Regions from separate parts of the Janthinobacterium pasteuri genome, predicted to be linked through region 2. Evidence: predicted binding sites of a transcription regulator. Region 2 holds the regulator's gene; the other holds the start of a gene.

Region 1 (6,163 bases), on a different contig from region 2:
TGTTCGCGTGGCAAGCCCGGCGGGCGGTAGTACTGCTCGACCAGGGTAAAACCGGCCGCCTGCACGTACGCGGCCCAGTGCTCTTCGTCGTGGTAGCTGCCGTAGCGCGCGCCATTCCAGCCTTCCTGGTTCTGGCCGCGCGGGTTTGAGCTGAACAGTACGCCACCGGGCTTCAAGCATGCGCACAGGGCGTGCAGCACGCCAGCCAAGGCGGCGCTGGGCACGTGAAACAGCACGGCATTGGCGAACACGCCGTCGAAGTGCGCGGTGGGCAGATCGAGGTCGACGAAATCCTGCTGCCACACGGTACAGCCGCTGTAGGCGCGCGCCATCTCGACGAAGCGGGGACAGCCATCGACGCCTGTGGCATGGTGCCCCAGGGCCGTGAACGCCTTCAGATCGCGGCCCGGGCCGCATCCCAGGTCGAGGATCGCCAACGGCGCGGGCTTGCCGATGGCGGCCAGCAGCGCGGCGATATTCTGGCTGACGTCGTGGTCGCGCGTGCCTTCAAAAAACTGCTCGGCGCTGGCGTCGTAATGGGCCAGGGTGCGTCCGGTGATGGCGTGGATGGGGTCTTGCGGTGGGGTCGGCTTCATGGCGCTCCTGTCATCGATGGGCGCATTTTACGCTGCCGGCCCGCTTACCGGCCGGCAGCGCAAGCGCACTTACCAGACGCGCACCCGTTGTTCCGGCGCCAGGTACAGCTGCTGCCCTGGCTGCACGTCGAAGGCCGGGTACCAGGCGTCGAGGTTGCGCACGGTGGCGGCACGGTACTGCGCCGGCGCATGGCCATCGGTGAGGATTTGCTGGCGCGCCGCCGCTTCGCGTGCCTTGCTGCGCCAGCTGACGCCGTAACCGGTGAAGAAATCACGGTCCGCGCCCGCCTGCGCAGGTTTGCCCTGCTGCGACAGGGTGAATGCGTCATGCGCGGCGGCCACGCCAGCCAGGTCGGCCAGGTTTTCGCTCAGGGTCAGCTGGCCATTCACGGCCAGATCGGGAAATGGTTTATAAGCCGCGAACTGCGCCACCAGTTGCTGGGACGCCGCCTGGAAATGCGCCAGATCGGCCGGCGTCCACCAGTCGCGCAGCTTGCCCTGGGCATCGAACTGCGCGCCCTGGTCATCGAAGCTGTGGCTGATCTCGTGGCCGATGGTGGCGCCGATGCCGCCATAGTTGGCCGCATCGGACGCTTGCGGGTCGAAGAACGGCGGCTGCAGGATGGCGGCGGGGAAGTTCAGCGCATTTTGCAGCGGCAGGTTGACGGCGTTGACCAGCTGCGCCGGCATGGCCCAGGCCTTGCGGTCAGGCGACTGGCCCAGCTTGGCCAGCTCCTGCTGGTAATGAAACTGTTCCGCCCGCTGCACATTGCCCAGCGCGTCGCCGCGCACCACGCGCAAGCCCGCATAGCTGGCCCAGCGTTCCGGGTAGCCGACGCCCACATACAAGGTCTTGAGTTTTTCCTGCGCCTGCGCCTTGGTGGCCGGCGCCATCCAGTCCAGCTTGTCGATGCGGCGCGAGAAGGCGGCGACGATATTGCTCACCATGTCCTGCACGCGGGCTTTCGATTCCGGCGGGAAATAGCGCTCCACGTACAGCTTGCCGACGGCGTCGCTCAGGGCCGCATTCGTCGCGGCCAGCGCGCGCTTGCTGCGCGGCGACTGCTGCGGCGTACCGCTCAGGGCGCTGCCATAGAAGGCGAAGCGCTGGTCGGCGGCCGCCTTCGGCAAGGTCGTGCTGAAATGGTTGATCGCGTGGAAGGCGAGGAAATCCTTCCAGGTGGCCAGCGGCACGCTCGCCACCAGCGCGGCGCTGCCCGTCATGGCCGTCGGGTGCCAGACGATGAAATCTGTCTGCCTGCCCAGCCCTGCCGCCTGGAAAAAGGCTTTCCAGTCCAGGCCTGGCGCCTTGCTGGCAAAGTCGGCGGCACGCCACGCGTTGTTGCCCTTGGCGACATCGGCCGAATCCTCGCGGCTGGCGTGACTGGCGGCAATCTGCTGCTCCAGCGCAAACACGCGCGCGGCGCGCGCTGGCGCATCGCTGTAGCCGGCCTGCTTGAGCATGGCGGCAATATGCGCCTGGTAGCCCGTGCGCAAGCCCTGCATGCGCGCGCTGTCGGCCTGGTAAAACGCGCGGTCGGGCAAGCCCAGCCCGCCCTGCAGCAAATAGGCCACATTGCGCGTGGTGTCGTTCAAGTCTTGCGCCACCCACAGGCCGAACAGGTTTTCCGTATAAAAATTGGTGGCATTGAGCGGGTCGACATCGGCGCGCAGGCTCTCGCCCAGCGCACGGGCCAGTCCCGCCTGGTCGCGGATGCCATTAATCTTTGTCAACAAGGGCTTGATCGGCGCCCAGCCTTTCGCTTCGATAGCCGGTTCGTCCATCCAGGAACGGTAAAAATCGCTGACCTGACGCGCTGCCGCGTCCGTCTGTGGCGCCGCCGCCAGGCCTTCGACGAGGCCGATGATGCGCTCGTTGGTCGCGTTGGAGAGCATGGCGAACGAGCCCCAGCTGCTGCGGTCGGCGGGAATCTCCGTGCTGCGCAGCCAGTCGCCATTCACGTAGTCATAGAAGTCGTCGCCGGGCAAGGCCGTGGCGGCAGCAGGGACAGAGGCGCTGGCGGCCGCCTGCTGGCCATGCGCCTGGGCCGGTAAATAGACCAGAGTGGCGCCGGCCAGGGCGATGGCGATGGCAGCCTGAACTGGCGTCAGGGACCAGGGAAAACGCAAACCGTGCATGGCGATCCTTTCGATGAAAATAGCCAAAATCATAGCCTGAAATCAGACCTTTTTCGGGCCAAAAAACCGTCCCCTAACTTTTTTGCATACGCACAAAAAATCGGCATATAGTTGCACGACCCCGTGCCGCGTGCACGCCAAGGAGATTGCCATGCAACTGGAAGCGCTGTTCCAGCAACCCCACGCCCTGCCTACCGCCCCGAGGATCGTCGATGAACTGGTACGCAGTTTCGACAACCCCGCCATTGCCATCGAAGACATCGCGCGCCAGTTGGGTGCGGACCCGGTGCTGAGCGCCAAGCTGCTGCGCTTGGCCAACTCGGCCCATTACCACGTTTCACGCAGCGTCGGCACGGTCGAAGACGCCGTGCTGATGCTCGGTTTTGTTACCGTGCGCACCCTCGTCATCAGCTCGGGCCTGGTCAGCGGATACAAGGCCGTACCCGGCCTGAATCTGCCGCAGTTCTGGCGCTACAGCCTGCACAGCGCAGTATCGGCCCGCTGGATCGCCAGGCAGACGGGCGACAACCAGGACCTGGCATTCACCATCGGCATGATGCATGCGATCGGCCAACTGGTGATCCATGCCGCCATGCCCGAGCAAGCCATGCAGCTCGACAAGATCGCGCCGCCGCTCGATGCGCGCCGGCTCGACGCGGAACGGGTGTCGCTGGGCTATGACTATGCGCACGTGGGCGCCGAGCTGACGCGCCGCTGGAAGTTTCCCAGTACCTTTGCCGATGCCATCGCCGCCTTTCCCGACCCGCTGGCCAAGGTGCCTTTGAACCGGCTGGCCGCCATCGTGCACCTGGCCGCCTGGCGCGCGCGCATCGATGAAAACCAGTTGAGCAATGAGGAAATCATCGCCTGTTACCCCAACGACGTGGCCGAAGCGCTGAGCTTGCCGCCCTCGGTACTGGTGGACAGGATGCCGCCGCCTGCCGAACTGAGCGCGGGACTGGAAGAACTCGTTAAATAGTGGCAGGTGCCGGCATCGTCGCTTCCAGCAACCATGCGGGTTTGCGGGCGATGCCGGCGACCGGCAAAAAATCATCTAATTATTTTCACTTTTTTTCAAAAACACCCTCAAGTTCCCGATCAGCACGCCGTTAATCTAGACAAGCGGTAATCCATTCACTAGTTACGGGTGTGCTCATGACCTCCAACGACGTTCTCTCGATGTATGAAAATATTGCAGGAATGACCAATAAAATGGTTGTGGCCGCACGTTCGAGCGACTGGGATGGCTTGGATACCCTGGAAAACCAGTGCGCCAGCGCCGCCAGCACGACCATGACGGGCAGCGTACCTGCCCTGGCTGGCGCCTCGCGCCTGCGCAAGATCGATTTACTCAAGCAAATCCTGGCCAATGACCGCGAAATCCGCGCCATCACGGAACCGTGGATGACGCAGCTGTCGAATGCCATGCCAGGATCGCGCGCCCACATGTAAGTCAATAAGCAAGCTTGCAGCACCAGAAACACCACCCGCGGGTGCTTTTTTTACGTCTGCCGCCGTGCCAGGCAGCGCGGCATTGGCGGCGCTCAGGAAGAAAAGAGGGGGAATTTGGAAGGCGAGCCCCAGGTATCTCCTGGCGTCGCCTCGCTGCCGGTTGCATCCGGCGTTCGCGAGCACATCGTCGGCATCGCAAACCGCTTCCAGACCCAGGCGTTTATGCAACGCTACACCTGTTTGCCGCGCCACACTATCGTTGGTGACTGCGACAGGCTGGGACTGTTTTGTCGTAGAGCAAGTCCACTGCATTAATCATATCACCATCTTTAAAAAATAAGCAACACGATAGACAGGCACTTTCTGTCTTTTTTAAATATCTTTTCTTGCATCAAATTTTTAGCGCGGCCTTGCAGCAGCATTAACGCGAGAACGGCTCCGGTTCCGGCTCGGCCGCTTCCTCCTCCAGCGCTTCCGTCAGCACCGGCACATCCTTCTTCTTGCGGCCAAATGGCTTGCGCAGCAAGACCCAGTATTTCGAGGGCGCGCCCGGCCCCGCCGCTTGCTTGCGCTTGCGCACGACATACACGATGAGCGCCGTCAGCAACAGGAAGATCAGGGTGCCCACACCCAGCCACAGCAAGCCGTTGCCGCCCGCTTTCTTTTCCTTGTCAGCCGCTGGCGCCGCATGCAGGGGCTTGGGCTTGGCATGGGGCACTTCCGTCACGACTGGCGCTGCGGCAGGCGCAATGGCAGCGGTCGCAGCGACGGGCAGCGCCAGCGCCTGTTGCAAGACGCCGATCTTGCCTTCCAATTCACCGAGCTTTTCATTCAGGGCCACGTTTTTCTGGCCCAGCGCCACGCACGCTTCCGCCAGCCCGGCATCCGCCTGCGGCGCGCAAGCGGCCACAGGCGCGATGGCGCGGCGTAACGGCGGCGGGCGCAACGCAGGGGCAGCCGGCATGGTCGCGGCGGGCGGCGGCACTCGCGCGGGGCGCACGAGGCCCTCGGCGCGCGCACGAGCCGCCAGCGCGGCGGCATCGGGCGGCGGCGCACCGGGCACAGCGCGCGGCTGCGGCAACGGCAGTGGCTGCGCCAGCGGCACAGGCGCCGGAATGGCGGGCCTGACTGGCGCACTGGCGGCGACGGCGGCGGGCGGTACCGGCGTCAGCCACAGCGTACCGAGGCGCACGATGGCGCCACTGCCATTGCCCAATAATAAATACAAATGCACATGACCGGCCTGGATCGCTTGCCGGGTGGTCACGCGCACATAGTGCCGCCCACCCCGCTCCAGCGGGCTGATCGTCAAGGTTTGCAGGGCCGGGTCCATGCCGATGCCGCCGCCCCGGTACACATCAGGCGAGGCCAGGCGCACGGCCACGCCACTGGCTTCCTCGGGCGCCAGGGCCGTCAGTTCGATCTCGGCCAGCAAGGGCTGGCCCACGTGCGACAGCACCGCCATCTCGCCCAGTTCGGCCGCCATGACGGGCGACAAGGCCAGGCTGGCGGCGGCGCACGCGATCAGGGACCAACGGGAAACAATGCTGCTTTGCATGGACTGATCGCTTTGATAACAAGATAAAAATGGGAACTCGCCTGTCTTTAACGGCAGGAAATCGCAAAAATATAGATGGGCCATGGCAATAATGATGCAATACAGCATCATCCTGTGCCTTTTTGACGTCTGGAGTACACTCGTTTTACCTCCATCGATGAAAGGGATGCCATGAGTAGCAGAATCGAACGCGACAGTTTCGGCCCGATCGACGTACCCGCCGACCGGCTTTGGGGAGCGCAAACGCAGCGCTCACTTGAGCACTTCCATATCTCCACGGAAAAGATGCCGCCCGAACTGATCGCCGCCCTGGCCACCGTCAAGCGCGCGGCCGCCCACGTCAACCTGGACTTGGGATTACTGGATGGCAAGAAAGCCATCGCCATCACGCAGGCAGCCGACGAAGTGCTGGCTGGCA
Region 2 (6,163 bases):
GGTGCTGATCGATACGGTGGGCGTGAGCCAGCGCGACCAGATGGTCACGGAACAGGTGGCCATGTTGTCGGGCGCCGGCGCCGATGTGAAACGCCTGCTGTGCCTGAATTCCACGGCGACGCAGGAAACCCTCAATGAAGTGGTGCGCGCCTACCAGGGCAGCGGCCTGGCCGGCTGCATCATGACCAAGCTCGATGAAGCGGCTTCGATCGGCAATGTGCTCGACGTGGTGATCCGCCAGAAGCTGAACCTGTTTTATGTGTCGAACGGCCAGCGCGTGCCGGAAGATTTGTACCTGGCCGACCGCGGCTACCTGATCGACCGCGCCTTCAAGCTCAAGCGCGATGCGGCGGCGACGCAGTTTTCCGATGCCGAACTGCCGTTGCTGATGGCGCAGGCGGCTGCCCGCAACAATGAAGCGCGCGGGGTGCACCTTGGCTAATTTCGATTTCGACCAGGCCGAGGGCTTGCGCCGCATGCTGGCCGGCCCGCAGCCGCGCGTGATGACATTTTTATCGGCCACGCCGCAAGATGACAAGGGCGCCATGCTGGTCAACCTGGGCGCCTCGCTGGCCTACGGCGGCAATGACGTGCTGCTGCTCGACGCCAGTGGCGGCAGCGATGGCGTCGCTGCGCGCCTGGGACTGGCGCACGGCGCCAGCCTGCGCGACGTGGCGCGCCAGCAGTGCGCGTTGAACCAGGTCATCCACCAGGTGCCGCAAGGCTTCGGCGTGGCCAGCCTGGGCGCGCGCAACCATTTGATGGATAGCATGGACTATGCGGGCGAGGAAGAATTGCGCCGCCTGGGCAAGACCTTCGAAGTGCTGGCGCGCCAGAGCGGCATCGTGCTGGTCGACGGCGTCGTGGCCGACGAGGGCGATTGCTTCCCCGTGCCGCTGATGGCTTCGTCCGATATCGTGGTGCAAGTCTCGACCAGCGCCACCTCGATCAAGGCCGCGTACTGCCTGATCAAGCGCCTGAGCCAGGAACTGGGACGCCGTCCTTTTGGCATTCTGGTCACCGGCGCTTCCGAATCCGAGGCAAAAGTGGTATACGATAATATGGCGCAAGCGGCGAGCCGCTACCTGGCCGTGAAACTGACTTCGATGGGGTCGGTGCCTGCCGATGAGTATCTGCACCGTGCGGCGCGGCTGGGCCGCAGCGTGGTCGATGCCTTTCCGCTGGCGGGGGCCTCGGTGGCGTTTCGCGGACTGGCCGAGCGGCTGGCCCGTTCGGCGGCGCCGGTGCTCGGTGGCACCTTGTATCAGACGGGGAGCTTGCAGCAGTTCAGCGCCTGATTCCATCATCAGCACACGATAGCAGTTAAAACAATAAGCAGCCTATGTACACGGTCAAAGGGAAATCGAACAAGGACTATTTGCTGACGGAGCACATTCCGCTGGTGAAGCGTCTGGCGCACCATATGAAGGCGAAATTGCCGCCTTCGGTCGAGGTCGATGACCTGATCCAGGCCGGCATGATCGGCCTGCTCGACGCCATCAGCCGCTATGAAGAGACGCATGGCGCGCAGTTCGAGACGTATGCCGTGCTGCGCATCCGCGGCGCCATGCTCGACGAATTGCGCACCAGCGACTGGCTGCCGCGCAGCATGCGCCAGAACATGCGCAAGATCGAAGAGGCGATGAGCACCCTGCAGCAGCGCCTGGGCCACCCGCCGACGGAGTCGGAAGTGGCGAAATTGCTGAAGATGTCGCTGTCCGACTACCAGGAAATGCTGGGCGACGGCGGCGGCCACCAGTTGCTGTACTACGAAGACTTTCATGACCCGGACGGCAATGACAGCTTTCTCGACCGCCATTGCGTGGACGAGGACAGCGACCCCTTGCGATCCCTGCTTGATACCGATTTCCGGCAATCCGTGATCGATGCCATCGACGCGCTGCCGCCACGCGAGAAAATGCTCATGGGCCTGTATTACGAAGAAGAGCTGAATCTGAAGGAGATCGGCGCGGTGATGGGCGTGTCCGAATCGCGCGTCTCGCAGCTGCATACCCAGGCCGTCGCGCGCCTGCGCGCAACCTTGAGGGAGCTGGCGTGGACTGGTCCAGCGTAATCGGGCTGGCGCTGGCGCTGGCGGGCCTGCTGGTCGGCCAGGCACTGGAAGGCGGCAAGATGGCCTCCCTGCTGCAGCCGGCCGCCTTTGCCATCGTGGTCATTGGCACCTTCGGCGCCGTGCTGCTGCAAACGCGGCTGCGCACCTTTGTGCGCGGCCTGGAAATGCTGCGCTGGGTGTTCCTGCCGCCGGCCGACACGCGCGCCGCGCTGGCGCGCGACATCGGGCAATGGAGTTTGACGGCGCGCCGCGACGGCCCGCTGGCGCTCGAGCGCCTGATGGAAAACACGGCCGACCGCTTCAACGCCAAGGGCTTGCGCATGATCGTCGACGGCATCGCCCCCGACAAGCTGCGCCAGCTGCTCGACGTGGAAATCTCCGCCTATGAAATGGCTGAGCGCCAGGCCGTCAAGGTGTGGGAATCGGCGGCCGGCTATTCGCCCACCATCGGTATTCTGGGCGCCGTACTGGGCCTGATCCACGTCATGGAAAACCTCACCGACCCGAGTAAATTAGGTAGCGGCATCGCCGTCGCCTTTGTCTCGACGATTTATGGCGTGGGCCTGGCCAATCTGTTGTTCTTGCCGGTGGCCAATAAACTCAAGGCCATCGTCTCGCGCCGCGTGCTGCAATATGAAATCACGGCCGCCGTGCTGTACGACATCGCCACGGGCGACCATACGCGCATCATCGAAGAGCGCGTGGCCAGCCTGCTGCACGAGCACTGAGCATGATGCGGCGCGCGCGCAGGAAGTATGACGAGGAACCGGACAACCAGGACCGCTGGCTGATCTCGTACGCCGACTTCATCACTTTGCTGTTCGCCTTTTTCGTCGTGATGTATGCGATTTCGCAAGTCAACGAGGGCAAATACCGCGTCTTCCAGAATGCCATCGGCCAGGCTTTCAGTCTGGAAAAGGGCGCGCCGCCCATCATCATGGAAGCACCGCAAGCGATCCCGCTGCCGAATCCCGCCCTGAAACGCCGCACGGAAGCCATCCGCCGCGAGCGCGAACACATGACGCGCCTGGCGCAGGACCTGACATCCACCCTGGCGCCGCTGGTCAAGGAAGGAAAAGTGCGGGTCACGCAGACGAGCCGCGGCGTGAGCGTGGAAATCAATGCCAGCGTGCTGTTCGACCCGGGCGCGGCGCGCCTGACGGCGGAATCGGACCAGGCCTTGCGCGCCGTCGCCGTGCTGCTCAAGGACGACACGCACGACGTGCAGGTGGAAGGGCATACGGATGTCCAGCCGATCAGCAATTCGGCCTTTGCCTCGAACTGGGAATTGTCTGCCGCGCGCGCCAGCGCCGTGGTGCGCCTGTTCATCGCCAGCGGCGTGCAAGCGTCGCGCCTGACGGCCGTGGGCCACGCCGACAACATCCCCGTGGCGCCGAACGCCACGCCGGAAGGGCGCGCGCGCAACCGCAGGGTCGCCGTGACGATTTTATCCGGCATCCCGGAAACGGTGACGGAAGTGCCGACGGCGCCTGTTGCACCTGCGCCGGTACCGGCTAACTGAACTCCGTTGCTTGGTACAATCGCGGCCTTCTCCCTTTTTATCTCTCGATCATGAAAAGCAGTTCCCTGGGCGGTCTCGTCTATTCCACCGAAACGGGCCGCATGTGTCCCGCATGCCGCCAGCCATTGGCGCAATGCGCGTGCAAGGCGCAAGCCAAGGCGGCGCCTGCGGGTGACGGCGTGGTGCGCGTGTCGCGCCAGACCAAGGGACGCGGCGGCAAGAGCGTCACCGTGGTGAAGGGCTTGCCGCTGGACGCCATCGCGCTGGCCCTGCTGGGCAAGCAGCTGCGCACGCAGTGCGGCTCGGGTGGCACCGTCAAGGATGGCGTGATCGAAGTGCAGGGCGACCATGTAGAGACGGTGATGGCCGCGCTGGCCAAGCTGGGTCACCAGCCGAAAAAGGCCGGCGGCTAGCCGGCTCGCGTGCGTGCGGCACTGTGCCGCGCGCCTGTGGTAACGTGCGTTTTCAGTCCACGCGCGCCACTTCATGATGAATATCAAACTTACCGGCATCGCCATCGCCGCTGCCATCGCGGCAGCGCTGGCGCTGGCGTACTGGCCCGCATCCGACGGCGGCGCGCCCGCAGTTGCTGCCACCGCTGCCGCCAGCGGGCCAGCGGGACGCAGCCTGGAATCGTATTTGAATATCGATGCCAGCCCGGTCGCCGATGCCGCGCCCGTTGTCGTGTCCCTGGCGCTGCGGCTCGAACGCCTGGGTGCCAGCGGCAGGGCGGAAGACGCGTATGCGGCCTTCAATCTGATCGACGACTGCATCGTTTTTCAACGCGAAAGCCGCTTGCCGGGGCTGGAATTCGAGCTGGGACGCGAGATGACGGCGGAAGAAAAAGCCGCCCAGCAGCAGCTGTGCGCGGGCCTGACGCAGCGCCAGCGCGACGACCGCCTCGGCTATCTGGCCACTGCCGCGAAGGCGGGCGTGCCGGGTGCTGCCACGCTGTTCCTGTCGGAAGGCCCGTTCGGCGACCGCAGCGCGCTGCGCAACCGTCCCGACGATCCGCTGGTGCAGGCATGGAAGCGGCAAGCCATCGCCCAGCTGACGGCGCAGGCGGACGAGGCGGAACTTTCCAGCGTGGCTACCCTGATGATGGCGTATCTGCGCGATGGCGAGGTGGTGCAGAAGGATGCGCCGCAAGCGTATGGCTACCTGCTGGCCCTGCGCCTCGTCTACGACGACATCCTGGCGCCCGGCGTCACCAATCCCTACCAGGATGAATACTGGCACTGGCTGCAGGCTGAACTGACGCCGGTGCAGCAGGCTGCCGCCGCAGCGAAGGGCCAAGCCATCGCGGCGAAATTTCGCCAGCACACGGGGCGTCCCGCGCACGGATGAGCTGGCAAGGCCGCTGCGCCTTGCCGGGGGGGATCTGTCAAATAAGGGAAATAAGAAGGGAAATTAGCCGATCACGACGCGCCGGCTGGCCGTGTTCGTCATCGGTTGGCCGCTGGGGCCGTAGAAGTTGCCGCTCTGAGCCGTGGGGCGCATGGCGTTCAGGGCGCCTTGTGTGTGCAGCATGTGCTTGTTGACCAGCAGGCTGTTCAGCCGGTTTTGCTCCTTGGCTTCGCGCGTGGTCTCGAGCAGGGCTTTCCACAGGGATGCCGCTTCGGCTTCGCTGGCGCCGACCAGCCAGTCTTCCATGCCCGCCTCGGCGGCCGTGAAACCGGCTGCCGCCAGCGCCTGGTGGCGTTGCGCCGCCAGCTGGCTCAATTGTCCTACGAGTGCCGTCTTGCGCGCCGTGAGCTCCGTGATCGCATCGATGTCAGCGGCAACCAGATGCCGCTGTTCTTCTTTCATCAATGCCAGCAATGTGGTCATGAGCTGTTGCTCGTCGCGCAGGCTGGAAAACGGAGTCACTGATTGCATGAGGGAACCTATCTATTTCGTGAGTGCAGCAAGTCCTTGACTGTGTCGAGGAGACCGTCCGCTACTTTTTCAGAGTTGACCTGGAACTGGCCGTCGGCGATCGCCAGCTTGATGCGTTCGACTTTTTTCGTGTCGAACACGGCGCCGCTGCCGGCAGTTGCACTGGCCGCTAATGCCTGTCCTTGCGGCGACAGGCGTACATTGTCCGACGTCGTCGGTGTTGCCTGGGCTTTCTCGGCATTCCGGGCGCCAGAGGTGCTCGCGGGCGCCACCGGCAGGCCGGGATTGCTTTTAATGGTGTTATCGGTAATTTTCACAGCGTGATCCTCGTCTGGTCGAAGTCAAGAAACTCCGGGATATGTGTGGTTATCGGCACCTTCTGCCGAAACTTTAGTGCGCCAGACCAGAATATCGCTGTCCATCCGTGTTTAAAAGGCGACCTCCACCATGCCACCTGCACGCGCCACGCCGCTGATCTGCTGGCCGCTCTGCGTGCGTACCTGTACCGTCTGACCATCGCCGGCGCTACCGATGGCGCGTCCTTCTGATGCTACCTGGAAACCGTTGCCACTGGAAACGACGCGCACCAACTGGCCCTGCATCACCACCGGCTTGCGGCGCAGGGTGTCGAGGCGCATCGGCGTGCCTGGTGGTAAGGAGATATTCGTGCTTGCACCCACGACCTGGGC

What was found. Region 2 encodes FliA, which starts transcription of late flagellar genes. Its sites were predicted from a motif close to CTAAAGTTTNNNNNNNNNNNGCCGNTA; they were not measured.
Region 1: a site for FliA is predicted at 3,821-3,847, ahead of ACQ4WN_RS04840 (flagellar protein FliT). Genes of this name have one in related genera too.

Annotation. Positions count from the first base shown of each region.
Region 1 covers NZ_JBNYXS010000003.1:119,693-125,855, forward strand. Annotated here, with positions in the region: gene ACQ4WN_RS04825 (class I SAM-dependent methyltransferase) at 1-596, opposite strand, end outside; gene ACQ4WN_RS04830 (M13 family metallopeptidase) at 666-2,735, opposite strand; gene ACQ4WN_RS04835 (HDOD domain-containing protein) at 2,887-3,714, shown strand; gene ACQ4WN_RS04840 (flagellar protein FliT) at 3,891-4,187, shown strand; gene ACQ4WN_RS04845 (type IV pilus assembly protein FimV) at 4,609-5,745, opposite strand; gene fumC (class II fumarate hydratase) at 5,917-6,163, shown strand, end outside.
Region 2 covers NZ_JBNYXS010000012.1:26,540-32,702, forward strand. Annotated here, with positions in the region: gene flhF (flagellar biosynthesis GTPase FlhF) at 1-442, shown strand, start outside; gene ACQ4WN_RS13785 (MinD/ParA family ATP-binding protein) at 435-1,298, shown strand; gene ACQ4WN_RS13790 (RNA polymerase sigma factor FliA) at 1,343-2,074, shown strand; gene ACQ4WN_RS13795 (flagellar motor protein) at 2,056-2,802, shown strand; gene motD (flagellar motor protein MotD) at 2,808-3,596, shown strand; gene ACQ4WN_RS13805 (translation initiation factor Sui1) at 3,647-4,009, shown strand; gene ACQ4WN_RS13810 (hypothetical protein) at 4,083-4,943, shown strand; gene ACQ4WN_RS13815 (flagella synthesis protein FlgN) at 5,007-5,474, opposite strand; gene flgM (flagellar biosynthesis anti-sigma factor FlgM) at 5,483-5,791, opposite strand; gene flgA (flagellar basal body P-ring formation chaperone FlgA) at 5,903-6,163, opposite strand, start outside.